2 regions of the Peribacillus sp. TH27 genome follow, and region 1 is predicted to be linked to the other one. Evidence: riboswitches for the same ligand, from Rfam matches in the RefSeq annotation. Region 1 holds a riboswitch; the other holds the start of a gene.
The links. Region 1 has a riboswitch for cyclic di-AMP ahead of JFU24_RS11250 (APC family permease). Riboswitches for the same ligand answer to the same signal wherever they lie in the genome.
Positions count from the first base shown of each region.

Region 2: another riboswitch for cyclic di-AMP. It lies ahead of JFU24_RS15055 (cation:dicarboxylate symporter family transporter); the one in region 1 lies ahead of JFU24_RS11250 (APC family permease).

Region 1 covers NZ_JAEKEV010000002.1:2,035,886-2,041,954, reverse strand. Annotated here, with positions in the region: gene JFU24_RS11260 (cytochrome P450) at 1-628, opposite strand, end outside; gene JFU24_RS11255 (hypothetical protein) at 1,051-1,191, opposite strand; cyclic di-AMP (ydaO/yuaA leader) riboswitch at 1,348-1,491, shown strand; gene JFU24_RS11250 (APC family permease) at 1,643-3,469, shown strand; gene JFU24_RS11245 (RhaT/GlcU family sugar-proton symporter) at 4,059-4,913, shown strand; gene JFU24_RS11240 (SDR family oxidoreductase) at 4,929-5,714, shown strand; gene JFU24_RS11235 (NADPH-dependent FMN reductase) at 6,030-6,069, opposite strand, start outside.
Region 2 covers NZ_JAEKEV010000002.1:2,852,805-2,858,873, forward strand. Annotated here, with positions in the region: gene JFU24_RS15050 (class I SAM-dependent methyltransferase) at 62-805, shown strand; gene JFU24_RS15055 (cation:dicarboxylate symporter family transporter) at 868-2,130, opposite strand; cyclic di-AMP (ydaO/yuaA leader) riboswitch at 2,303-2,450, opposite strand; gene JFU24_RS15060 (efflux RND transporter periplasmic adaptor subunit) at 2,661-3,920, opposite strand; gene JFU24_RS15065 (hypothetical protein) at 3,935-4,597, opposite strand; gene JFU24_RS15070 (TetR/AcrR family transcriptional regulator) at 5,259-6,069, opposite strand, start outside.

The DNA.
Region 1 (6,069 bases):
TTTGTATCGCATTTTTATATTCACGGTTGCTTTTAGTTGGAACCCATAAGGGTAATTGAAGAAGTGTTCTCATCCTTTTGACGGAAATTTTCAAGGCTGCTTCCATCGGTTCTCCGACCACATCATACCCATCTTTGAAATCCATGCTGAACATGGTCCTGCTTATTATCCCAAGGGCGATATTCATCATATCTTTCGTAATAATCCGTTCTTTCTCATTTTCCCAAGTTGAAATATAGTCCATTGTTATATCAATCATATCCTGGGCATAATTGCTAATATGGGACTTTTTGAAAGAGGGTTGAATAAGCCTTCTCTGGCGCATGTGAACGTCTTTTTCGCTAGTAAGAAGTCCATCACCAACGAGTGGTTTTATAGCATTGCTGTCCTTTGATTTGACGAAGGATTTTTGTTTCGTTACAAGTATCTGCTTTATTAAATCCGGATTTGAAATGAGGTAAACATTTTGGAAAGGTCCAAAACGAAATTTTGCAACGTCTCCATATTCTTTTGATAAACGGGTAAGAAAGCCAAGTACATCTTTTTGAAACTCCTTTGTATGGCCAGAAATTAGTTTTCCATTTGGGACCATTGGAGTATCATATAAAACTTCATCAGTTTCACTCAATGTTCTTTCTCTCCTTTCGGTAATAATAATTTCTTGTAATCATTCTATGAGAATAAGCTATATTGGTTTGGACAAGTTGTTAAAAGAAAGAGCACATAATTTTTAATTAGTTAATCATAATGAATATACGAGTCCTAAAGGGTGAGGGGAGATTACTAGATTTCCATTCGTACTCAACTAAAAATAAAGTTTTCTCTATAAGTTGAGTATAGAAAAATTACAAATCGTGAGAGCGTATTTTGAGCTGATAAGAAACCACAAAGAGGAGAGAAGTACAAATGGTAGTTCCTAATTTACTGGTAATAAACAGGTGAGGAATTAAAGGTGTCTAGTGTGAAAAAACTCTGGGTGAGAGGAATCCAGAGTTTTTTTTTGGGATATTCAGAAAGAAATTTCCTTTTGTTAATAAATAAGAGATGTATTCAGCTTCGTTCTTCCCTATCTCTATTTTGGTGCGGATCATTTTTTTCCATTGTAGGACCACCATATTGTTCGTTAATTTCTTTAACCACTTGATCTAAAAATTCATCAGATATTATTGGGTTATCATTTTTTTTTGGCATGTAATTCTCTTCTATCCTTTCTTGGTACCATGCGTCTTAATCACTAATGAAGTATTCGTTAACAACATAACCTCTCTAAGAAAAAATTATTCTTTTTGTTTGCAAATTTTTCATTTACTTTTCCGAATCACGGGAGTATGATATCAACAGTTTCATATTTCTAAATCGCTGAAACCTTATGGTACGGGGGAACCGTTATTAGGATTGTTTTACAATCCAAGGGGTGAATCCTTTCTAGGTAGGGCTACTCAAAGGTCCGAATCCGACAGCTAACCTCGTAAGCGTTATATGAGAAGGAAGGTGGAGCTTGTGAGACAAAAAAATGATGTCTGCAGGTCTATTTAACTATGACTTGTGGGCATTTTTCTATTTTATTCTTGTTTTTTTCGTAAAGTTTTTTTCATATAACTGGGCAAAATAAACTTAATTTGAAAAATGGCGGTGATTTCTAGTGTTATCTTCTATAAAGAGGTTCTTAATAGGCCGGCCTCTAAAATCTACTGCATTAGGTGACCAAAAGCTTAACAAAACAAAAGCTTTGGCCATATTATCTTCTGATGCTTTGTCTTCCGTTGCATATGGCCCGGAACAAATTTTAATTGTTTTAATTACAGTGGGTGCCGCAGCATTTTGGTATTCCATTCCTATCGCCATTGGTGTATTGATTCTGTTAATGGCTTTAATCTTGTCCTATAGACAAATTATCTTTGCTTATCCTCATGGCGGGGGAGCATACGTGGTTTCAAAAAACAATTTGGGTGTAAATCCTGGGCTGATAGCTGGAGGATCTTTGTTAGTCGACTATATCCTAACTGTGGCTGTAAGTGTTTCTGCGGGTACAGATGCCATCACATCTGCTTTTCCCAGCCTACATTCATATAATGTCGTTATTGCTATAATTTTTGTAATTCTTCTTACCATCCTTAACCTAAGAGGGGTAACAGAGTCGGCTTCCGTATTAGCCTATCCAGTGTATCTTTTCGTTTTAGCGTTATTCATTCTGATTGGTGTAGGTGTATACAAAATTTTGACTGGTGAAGTTTCCCCTGACTTACATGCATCAATCGGAACACCAGTAGCAGGGATCAGTTTATTTATACTTCTAAGAGCTTTTGCATCAGGTAGCTCTGCATTAACAGGAGTTGAAGCGATTTCCAATGCGATTCCAAACTTTAAAAATCCAGCGCCTAATAATGCTGCAAAAACATTAATAGCAATGGGTTCCTTACTTGCTGTGTTATTTACGGGTATTGTATTCTTAGCCTATTATTTAAGCATTGTTCCTAGCGCAGAGGTAACTGTTGTTTCACAAATTGCTGAAGAGATATTTGGACGCAACTTTATGTATTTCTTTATCCAAGGAACGACAGCATTAATATTAATTCTTGCTGCCAACACTGGCTATTCTGCTTTCCCTTTGCTTGCGGTAAATCTTGCAAAGGATAAATTCATACCAAGGGCGTTTACAATTAGAGGAGACCGATTAGGATATTCCAATGGAATTATCATACTAGGACTTGCATCAATCATCTTAATAATCGCATTTGGAGGACATACAGAAAATCTTATTCCACTTTATGCGGTAGGGGTATTTATTCCATTTACGTTGTCTCAGTCCGGGATGATTGTTAAATGGATTCGCGAAAAGCCAAAAGGATGGATGATGAAATTAACCATTAATTCAATTGGTGCCATTATTAGCTTTATCGTCACGATGATATTCTTTTTAACCAAATTTACTCAGGTTTGGCCTGTTTTGATTTTTTTACCTATCATCATTGTTATTTTTCATCGAATTAGAAAGCATTATGAAGCAGTTGGTGACCAACTTAGGATTACAACTTGTGAGCCTATATTACCAATAGAAGGGAATATTATTATTGTACCTGTGGCTGGTATAACGCATGTGGTTGAGAACTCCTTAAATTATGCTAAATCTCTTTCAGCACATCAGGTTATTGCCGTTTATGTTGCTTTTGAAAGAGAAGATGAAAAAAAATTCGAAGAAAAATGGAAGAAGTGGCAACCAGATGTTAGACTCGTCACACTGAACTCTTATTACAGAAGTATCATTCAGCCATTAACTAAATTTGTAGATACAGTTGAACATAAAGCGAGGGAATCTAACTATAAGGTTACTGTAATCATTCCACAATTTATTCCGAAGAAAGGCTGGCACAATATTCTTCATAACCAATCTAGTTTACTGATCCGTGCCTACTTACTTTATAGAAGAAATGTAGTTATTACGACAGTACCTTATCATTTGAAGAAATAAAAATATATAACAAGTGATTTCACAGACAGCCTTACTTTGCTGTATTCTCTACCGAAAGAGCAAACCTTAACAGGGTTTGTCTACAGTTTTTTTGAGGGGTTGTAAAAATTCGAACGTTGATTGGAACGTAGGGCACTAAGCTTTCCGCGGGCGGTCAGGGAGCCTCCTCGGCGCCTTTGCGCCTGTGGGGTCTCCCTTGGACACGCTTTTCCCGCAGGAGTCTTGCACCTTCCGCTCCAATGAACTTTGTTTTAACAATTAGAAATAAACACTTTTGCCTACAGTCAGTCTTAGAGCAAACCTTAACTGGGTTTGCTCTTTCTTCAATTTACGCTCTATATTGAGAAAAGAGGGTTACCGCTGGCAATCCTTTTTATGTTGGACAATATTTCTGAAGCTGAATTTGTCTATCCTTTTGAATTTATCATTATCATTCATTAGATTAATTGGTTATTAGATGATCAAAATCTAAGAAGTTTTCATTGATAAAATTACCATGGCTCAATTTCCTTAATGAGAACATATTAAAAAAAGACAAAATAAAATTTCCTGATTTAATGTTTTGAACATACATATGTGGGGGTTGAAGATGGATATATTATTAGCTCTCTTACCGGCACTATTCTGGGGAAGTATCGTTTTATTTAATGTGAAACTTGGTGGTGGTCCCTATAGTCAAACGCTCGGTACAACGATTGGGGCTTTGATTTTTTCTATTGGGGTTTATTTTTTCGCGGATATCAAGTTGTCACCTCTAGTTTTTGGTGTGGGGTTTGTTTCAGGACTTTTTTGGGCTGTTGGACAAGCTAATCAGCTCAAAAGCATTGATTTAATGGGTGTTTCTAAAACAATGCCGATTTCAACGGGATTACAGCTGATTTCTACTACTTTATTTGGAGTCATAGTTTTTCACGAATGGTCTACACTGAAAGCAGTTATTTTAGGCGTACTGGCTTTAGTATTTATTATCATTGGAATCGTGTTGACCTCACTGGAAGATAAAGAATCAAAAGAGAGTAAATCGGGAAACTTGAAAAAGGGAATCGTTATTCTACTCATCTCAACATTTGGTTATTTAGTTTATGTGGTTGTTGCACGTCTCTTTGATGTTAATGGCTGGTCAGCATTGTTTCCTCAAGCAATCGGGATGGTGGTAGGTGGCTTATTATTAACGTTTAAACATAAGCCGTTTAATAAGTATGCAATTCGCAATATCATTCCTGGATTAATATGGGCAGCAGGAAACATGTTTTTATTTATATCACAGCCTCGTGTGGGAGTCGCTACGAGTTTTTCCCTATCTCAAATGGGCATAGTCATCTCAACTCTCGGCGGGATCATCATTTTACGTGAGAAGAAAACAAAGCGCCAATTAATTGGAATCGTTATTGGAATTATCTTGATTATTATAGCTGGGGTTATGCTCGGCCTCGCAAAAAGCTAATTGGAGGATGATAGAATGTATACAGATTTAGAAGGCAAGGTCGTTGTGATAACTGGTTCATCTACTGGTTTAGGAAAAGCAATGGCAATTCGCTTTGCTCAGGAAAAGGCAAAGGTCGTGGTTAATTACCGTACTAAATTAGAGGAAGCAGATAGTGTGTTAGAAGAAATCAAAAAAACAGATGGGGAGGCTATTGCAGTAAAAGGTGATGTCACCGTTGAAGAAGATGTAATTAATCTTGTGCAATCAGCCATAAAGGAATTTGGAAAACTAGACATTTTCATTAATAATGCAGGAATAGAAAATCCAGTACCTTCTCATGAGATGCCCTTAAGCGACTGGAACCGGGTAATTGATACCAATTTAACCGGTAATTTTTTAGGTTGCCGTGAAGCCATCAAGTATTTTGTAGAAAACAACATTAAAGGAAATGTGATAAACATGTCCAGTGTACATGAGAAAATTCCTTGGCCTTTATTTGTTCACTACGCGGCAAGCAAGGGTGGTGTGAAGTTGCTTACGGAAACTTTGGCGTTAGAATATGCGCCAAAAGGTATTCGTGTAAATAGCATTGGTCCTGGTGCAATAGCCACACCAATAAATGCCGACAAGCTTGAAGATCCTGAAAAGAAAAAGGATCTTGAAAGTATGATTCCGATGGGGTACATTGGAAAGCCTGAAGAAATCGCTGCGGTTGCCGTATGGCTGGCATCTTCAGAGTCTAGTTATGTTACGGGCATCACCCTATTTGCTGATGGAGGCATGACGAAATACCCTTCATTTCAAGCGGGAAGAGGATGAAGGCATCTCTTGAACAAACTCATCTTAATATTAATGGTTGAAAATTTACTTCTGGTATAATAGGCGAGCCCTTTTCTATACATAATAAGGGCTTTTCTCAACATAGTTCTTATGAAATAAAACTGAAAGAGCGGCCTTTTACCGGGTTGGCTCGTTCTTCAATCTTTTTAAGACTTTTTAAAAAGGGAAGATGCAAGTTCAGCTAAAAAAGAGTGAATCTGTCTCACAACTTATACTAGGCGTAGGTAGCTTAATGAATAGGTTTGATGCACAAAAAATCCCAGTAGGATCATTCCTACTGGGATTTTTACTAAATTAACGATTATGATGATTAAACCAGGTAATGAAGTTATCA
Region 2 (6,069 bases), 820 kb from region 1:
CCAAGCTCGACAAAAATAAATATCCATATTATAGTAAAAATAAAGGTTTGGAGGAATGACGATGGATAAAATTGAAAAAGGTTTTATCATTAATTCTTTTCATGAAGCCACTCCCCTTTATGCCGATGCAACGAAAAAGATAGGCCTGTGGCAATCTGAAAAGTATGCATTCGAGAAATATTTTTCCCAAGATGACAAAATCCTTGATATCGGTTGTGGTACAGGAAGAACCACCTTTTCCTTATATAAACAAGGTTTCCACAAAATAACCGGGTTCGACTTAACTCCTGCCATGCTACAAGAAGCCCGGAAAATATCACGCGAAGAAAACCTAGATATACCTTTTATCCTTGGCGACGCCACAGACCTTCCTTTCAATAACTCATCATTCGATAAAGCAATCTTCACCTTTAATGGTTTAATGCAAATCCCTCAACGAAAAAACCGCATTCTAGCTTTAAAAGAAATTAACCGTGTTTTAGTATCTGATGGAATTTTCATTTTTACCACCCATGACCGTGACAAAAATGAAAATTACCTGAATTTTTGGGAGCAGGAAGAAATGATTTGGTGTGAAGGTAAACAGGATGACCGGCTATATGAGTTTGGTGATATTTTCACTTCTGGAAAGACCCTACAAAAAGATACCTTTCTTCATATACCTAATCAGCGGGAGGTCTTTGACTGTCTCAATGAAGCAGGTTTTACTTTCCTAGAAAGTTTTTACCGAAGTGAATTATTCCATGAAAGCGATGATGTCATCACTTTCTCATCAGATTGCCGCTTCTGGATTGTTCAAAAATAAGAATTAGTTTTTCAAAATTCACAAAAAAAACCAGAGTGACATATCACTCTGGTTTTTTTATATTAAGAAACTTGTTCTAGTTTTTCATTATTGGCAGGAGGGTTGAATTGACCTTCCCATTTTGAGATAACGATTGCTGCAAGTGAATTACCAATAACGTTTACTACTGTACGGCCCATATCAAGAATACGGTCAATACCAGCAATAAATGCTAAACCTTCAATTGGAATACCAACTGTTCCTAATGTCGCTAAAAGAACTACGAAAGATACACCAGGTACACCTGCAATCCCCTTAGATGTGATCATTAACACTAACATTAGTGTAATTTGTTCATAAGCGCTTAAATCAATCCCATACATTTGAGCGATGAAGATAGCTGCTAACGCTTGATATAATGTAGAACCATCAAGGTTAAAAGAGTATCCTGTCGGAATAACAAACGTAGCAATATGCTTCGGACATCCCGCTTTCTCCATTTTTTCCATGATTCTCGGAAGAACTGCCTCTGAACTTGCTGTCGAGAACGCAAGAATTAATTCCTCTTTTAGAAGCTTAATCAACGTAAAGATATTGAACCCTACAAATTTTGCAATAAGACCCAGAACGACAATTACAAAGAAAATCATTGTTCCGTATACAGAAAGCGCTAACTTACCTAATGGAATTAAAGATTCCAAACCGAACTTGGAGATGGTCACACCGATTAGTGCAAATACCCCGATAGGAGCAAATTTCATGACCATATTAGTTAAGTAGAACATTCCTTCTGCTGCACCTTGGAAGAAACGGAATACAGGTTTACCTTTTTCACCGATAGCCGCAATACTAAGTCCAAACAAAACAGAGAAGAAAATGATTGCTAGCATATCGCCTTCTACCATAGCTTTAATTGGATTGGATGGCACAATGTGAACAATTGTATCCACAAAAGATTCATGCTGCTTAGTTTCTGCTGTATCAACATAGGTAGAAATATCAGTTTGTTCTAGATTGTTCATATTTACACCAGCACCAGGCTGGATAATATTCGCGGAAACTAGACCAACAGCAATCGCTATCATTGTTACCACCACAAAGTATGAAAGTGATTTAGCTCCTAGTTTACCTACTGCTTTTAAATCACCTACACCCGCAACTGCAACGATAAGACTTGACACAATGATTGGTACTACAATCATTTTAATCATTCGTAGGAAAATGTCTCCGAATGGTTGTAAAAAGTTTTGGGCTGTCGCATTACCATAAAAAATGGCACCAACAATAATCCCTAGAATTAAACCAATAAAAATTTGGCTAGCTAAACTTAATTTAAATTTCTTCATTTACTTTCCTCACCTTCCATAAAGTCTTTAAAGCAAAAACATTTTGTCTCGGTAAGGGAAACAAGATACTAATAGAAAGAAAGTAATTTTTCTTTTATTGAAAAACTCTATCTTTACGCCGAAAAAAAAGACACTTCATGTGTCGATTTCCTATAGGCGTGAATATTCACACATGTTCCCTTAAAGACGCTGACGAGGTTAGCTGTCGGGTTAGGAATTGGAAACACAAAAGCCCTTTCATTTCTGAATTCACCCCTAGCGAAAAAAATCCGCAAAAATGGGTCCCCCGTTCTTGTAATAAGATTAAGCGAATACTTAATAATAAAATATTATACTAAAAATGTTATTCTGTAAATATTTTTTCTTGTCCCTTTAAGAAAAAACCTTTGCAAATGTCTGAATATTCTGTATTAGTGACTATTTTACCTATAATAACACATTCTCTATTTTGCTTAATTTTGTTATATGGATATATAAATAACAATAAAACTGATTGATATATCCCCTCTCTCGAATAATGAAAAAATGGATTATTTTTCTAACATACCCAGTAATATATACCTCACCTTTTCCCGAGTGGTGAATTTTTTATAACTAGCAGATTTCACCTTCTCAAACTGAATTGGAGTAACAAAATAAGAATGATTTTTCACAATCCTATTCGGTTCTATTAGAATAACATCACCTACCGCCGGTCCCTTTATGAGTTCTTGCTTTCCTTCTGCTTTAAGCCCTTTTGTAATATAGTGTTTATCCACATAGCCTTTTTTAGTCAATTTGTAGACATGCGGCTTTTTTTTATGATGTACTGCCTCTACAGGGATAGAGGGTACACCCGCTTTCTCATTGGTTATTACAGTAAGATTGACTTTTGACCCTACCAACAAAGGTTTAGTTTCTTCATCTCCTGGCTCAATCAATGCCTGAAATGGAAATCTGTTATCTTTTTTTAGTGATGGCTCCTCTTCTGGATAAGAATGTATACGACCTATTGTTCCGTTCAACGCCTTTTTTAAATCAGGGGAACTTGCCTTTATAGTCATGCCCACTTCAGCTTTTTTCATCTCCTCTTCAGAGAAATCCCCTTCAATTGCCACATTTGTTGAAACAATGGATATAATGGGATTATTCAGGTTTTTATTGATATTTTTTACAACACCATCAGCCTCACTCGCCGTCTCAACCGCGACTTTTTGCTCCTCAATTGAACTTAATTGAGCATCCAGCATAACAACCTTTTCTTCCAAGCGGTTTTTTTCAAGTTCCAGCTTGTACATTTCTTGCTCAATATTACTTTCAATCAAGTCTGAAGAGGTAGTTGTTATATCAATATTTAAGCTCTTTTCTATCGAATTATCGATTACTGCTTTATTAGAATTACTTGTCAAACTTCCTTGATAAGCTTTCAACTTATCAATGTAATCATTAATCCCCACCATTTCACCCTCAGCGGCAGTTTTTTCCGCTTCTAGATTTCCTTTGAGAGCATCAAGTTCGGGTGTAGTATATTCAAACAACGAAGATCCAGCCGTTACCTCATCTCCCTCTTTTACAAGGAATTTCTGAAAATCATTTTTCTTGGTATCGAAATAGATATCATACTCTTCTACAGGTTTAACTACCCCTTTTGTTTGAATAGTATCCGTAATTGTATCTTTTTTTACCTTTGTCCAGTTTTCGACAAAAACAGTTCGTTCTACTTTGCTTTCTTTCTTTTCAATAAGGTAAAAGTTAACGGTTATTAACGCAGCCGATGCCACTGATACGGCTGCAATTTTCCATTTTTTCATTGTTTTCACCCACCTTATACAAATACGCCCACTTGGATGTACGCTAAAAAGGCTTTAACAAGCCACGTGGCCAGATAGAATAGAACAATCATTAAAAGCACCAAATAATTATTCCGTTCTGAAAATTCCTTTAAATAGAAATATTGCAGAGCAATAATCAGAAATTGAAAAATGGTAATTTCACTGAAAAAGTGAATAAAGTAATCACTTCTGAGAAAGTACTGACTGATAACTCCCAATGAAAAAGGATTTGCATCGTTTCCGATATCCATTAATACTAATATAGGGATTAGAAACACCTTTTCTAATAATTGCAAACCAAGAATAATCATTTGAACGATTACTAATTTTATGTATGGGATATCTATAACAATCCAAAAGAATAGAGATGATAAAAATAAGTATATGGTAGGGTAAAATAGACCTGCTATTATATTGCCGCCTACTATCAACAACTTTCCCATTTCAAATTCACTAGAATCCATCTTCATAATTTCTTTGGAAAACGATTCCGATCCAACGCCAAAATATCCTTCCACAGCAAAAACTATGAAACTAAGAAAATATAATAATAGTAATTTCCATCCAAGTCGTGTGACTGCTTCTGCATTTTGCAGCTGATAACGACTCCTATGAGGCTCTAAAATGCCCTTTAACAATCTGACCTGGTACACCATATGTGTTCCTCCTGCAATAAATGAAATATCACTCTATATTTTATCTTATTTTGGAAACAATTGCAGAAATAAGGAATGAATAAAACAAAAAAAACACATTAATATTAAATAATACTTTGTCTCCCTAATTTGAAGTTAATATAGAAAGATGATGCATAAAGACGTTGATTCGCATTGGCGATTTGCTATAATTCCCTCCATACTTATCTACCTCAAGCGGCACTTTTGTTTCAATACAGATGCCCCGCCTTCACATTCTTCAACCCTGACTGAGTTAGGATTTTCAGATTAGGAAAGCTTGAATTTGAGTCGATGGCACGCCAAAAAAACCAGCGCCTAGACTGACCATGGGGAAATGCATTAAACTGCGCCTATAAAACTCTTCTGGACCAAAACCATCATAGTCTTCCCTACATCAATCGACGAAACTTGCCATTTAATTAAGCTTCTAGACTTCTTTCAAACTTATCATTTCCATAATAATTAACTTTCCTTTTTCCTTTTCTGACCTCAACCTCATATAAAAAGTTACCTTCTTCCTACTCTTTCCTAATCATCAATTTTGAAATTTAATCATAATCATGTGAAGAAATTTATATAGGAGTTATTTAGAAAAAGGTTTAAATAAAAGAAGAGGCAGTATGCCTCTTCAGAAAAATCTTTAATTTTTTGTCAAATAATCCTTCATTAAAATGATAAGCTTAGAACACATGGTATTTCGTTTTTCGTTTTTTTCTAAAAATAATAAAAGTCCTTCTAATATTATGCCATTTGGTCTAACTTTAGAGAACTCCTCTTGAATTGCTTTTAACGCTTCAACATTTTTACTTGTCTCTAACCCCTCTTCTTTATGCTTTCCTACTTCCAATACCTGGCGAATGATTGAACTAATTTCCTCTTTAGGGCTCACTTTTTGTATGGAACATTCAATTAAAGGGAATTCTTTCAATAAAGGATCGTCCGTTTTATGTAGACCTTTTATAATGGAATCCATCCGATTTAAAATGAAGATAGGCAGCCTCTCCACTTCAAATGAATGTCTGTTTCTGAATAAAATTCCGATATAACCTTTGAAAAGTGCGTCTAACATAATAGTACAATCTGGCAAGAAGTTTGTCGGTATTTCTGGATACAATTCTACTATTTTACGTTTGAACCAAACTAAGCCCTCTTCATGGATATAGTGTAAAAACCTATCTAGCTCTTTACTGATATGAACCATTTGTTCCTGCATCATCATTCGAATCAAGTTGGTATTTCCTGTCACGTGCTCTATTTGTACAATGATTTGCATCAAAAATTTCTCTTTACTGGATAAAGAATCATCTAACTCGATATCAAGCAACGAGTCCGTTAATGCACCATAATAATATTTGAAAATTGAAACAAGCAACTCTTCCTTCGATTTAAAATAATTATAAAAGGATCCCTTGGCTATCCCACACTTTTCAGTAATTTCCTGAACGGAAGTA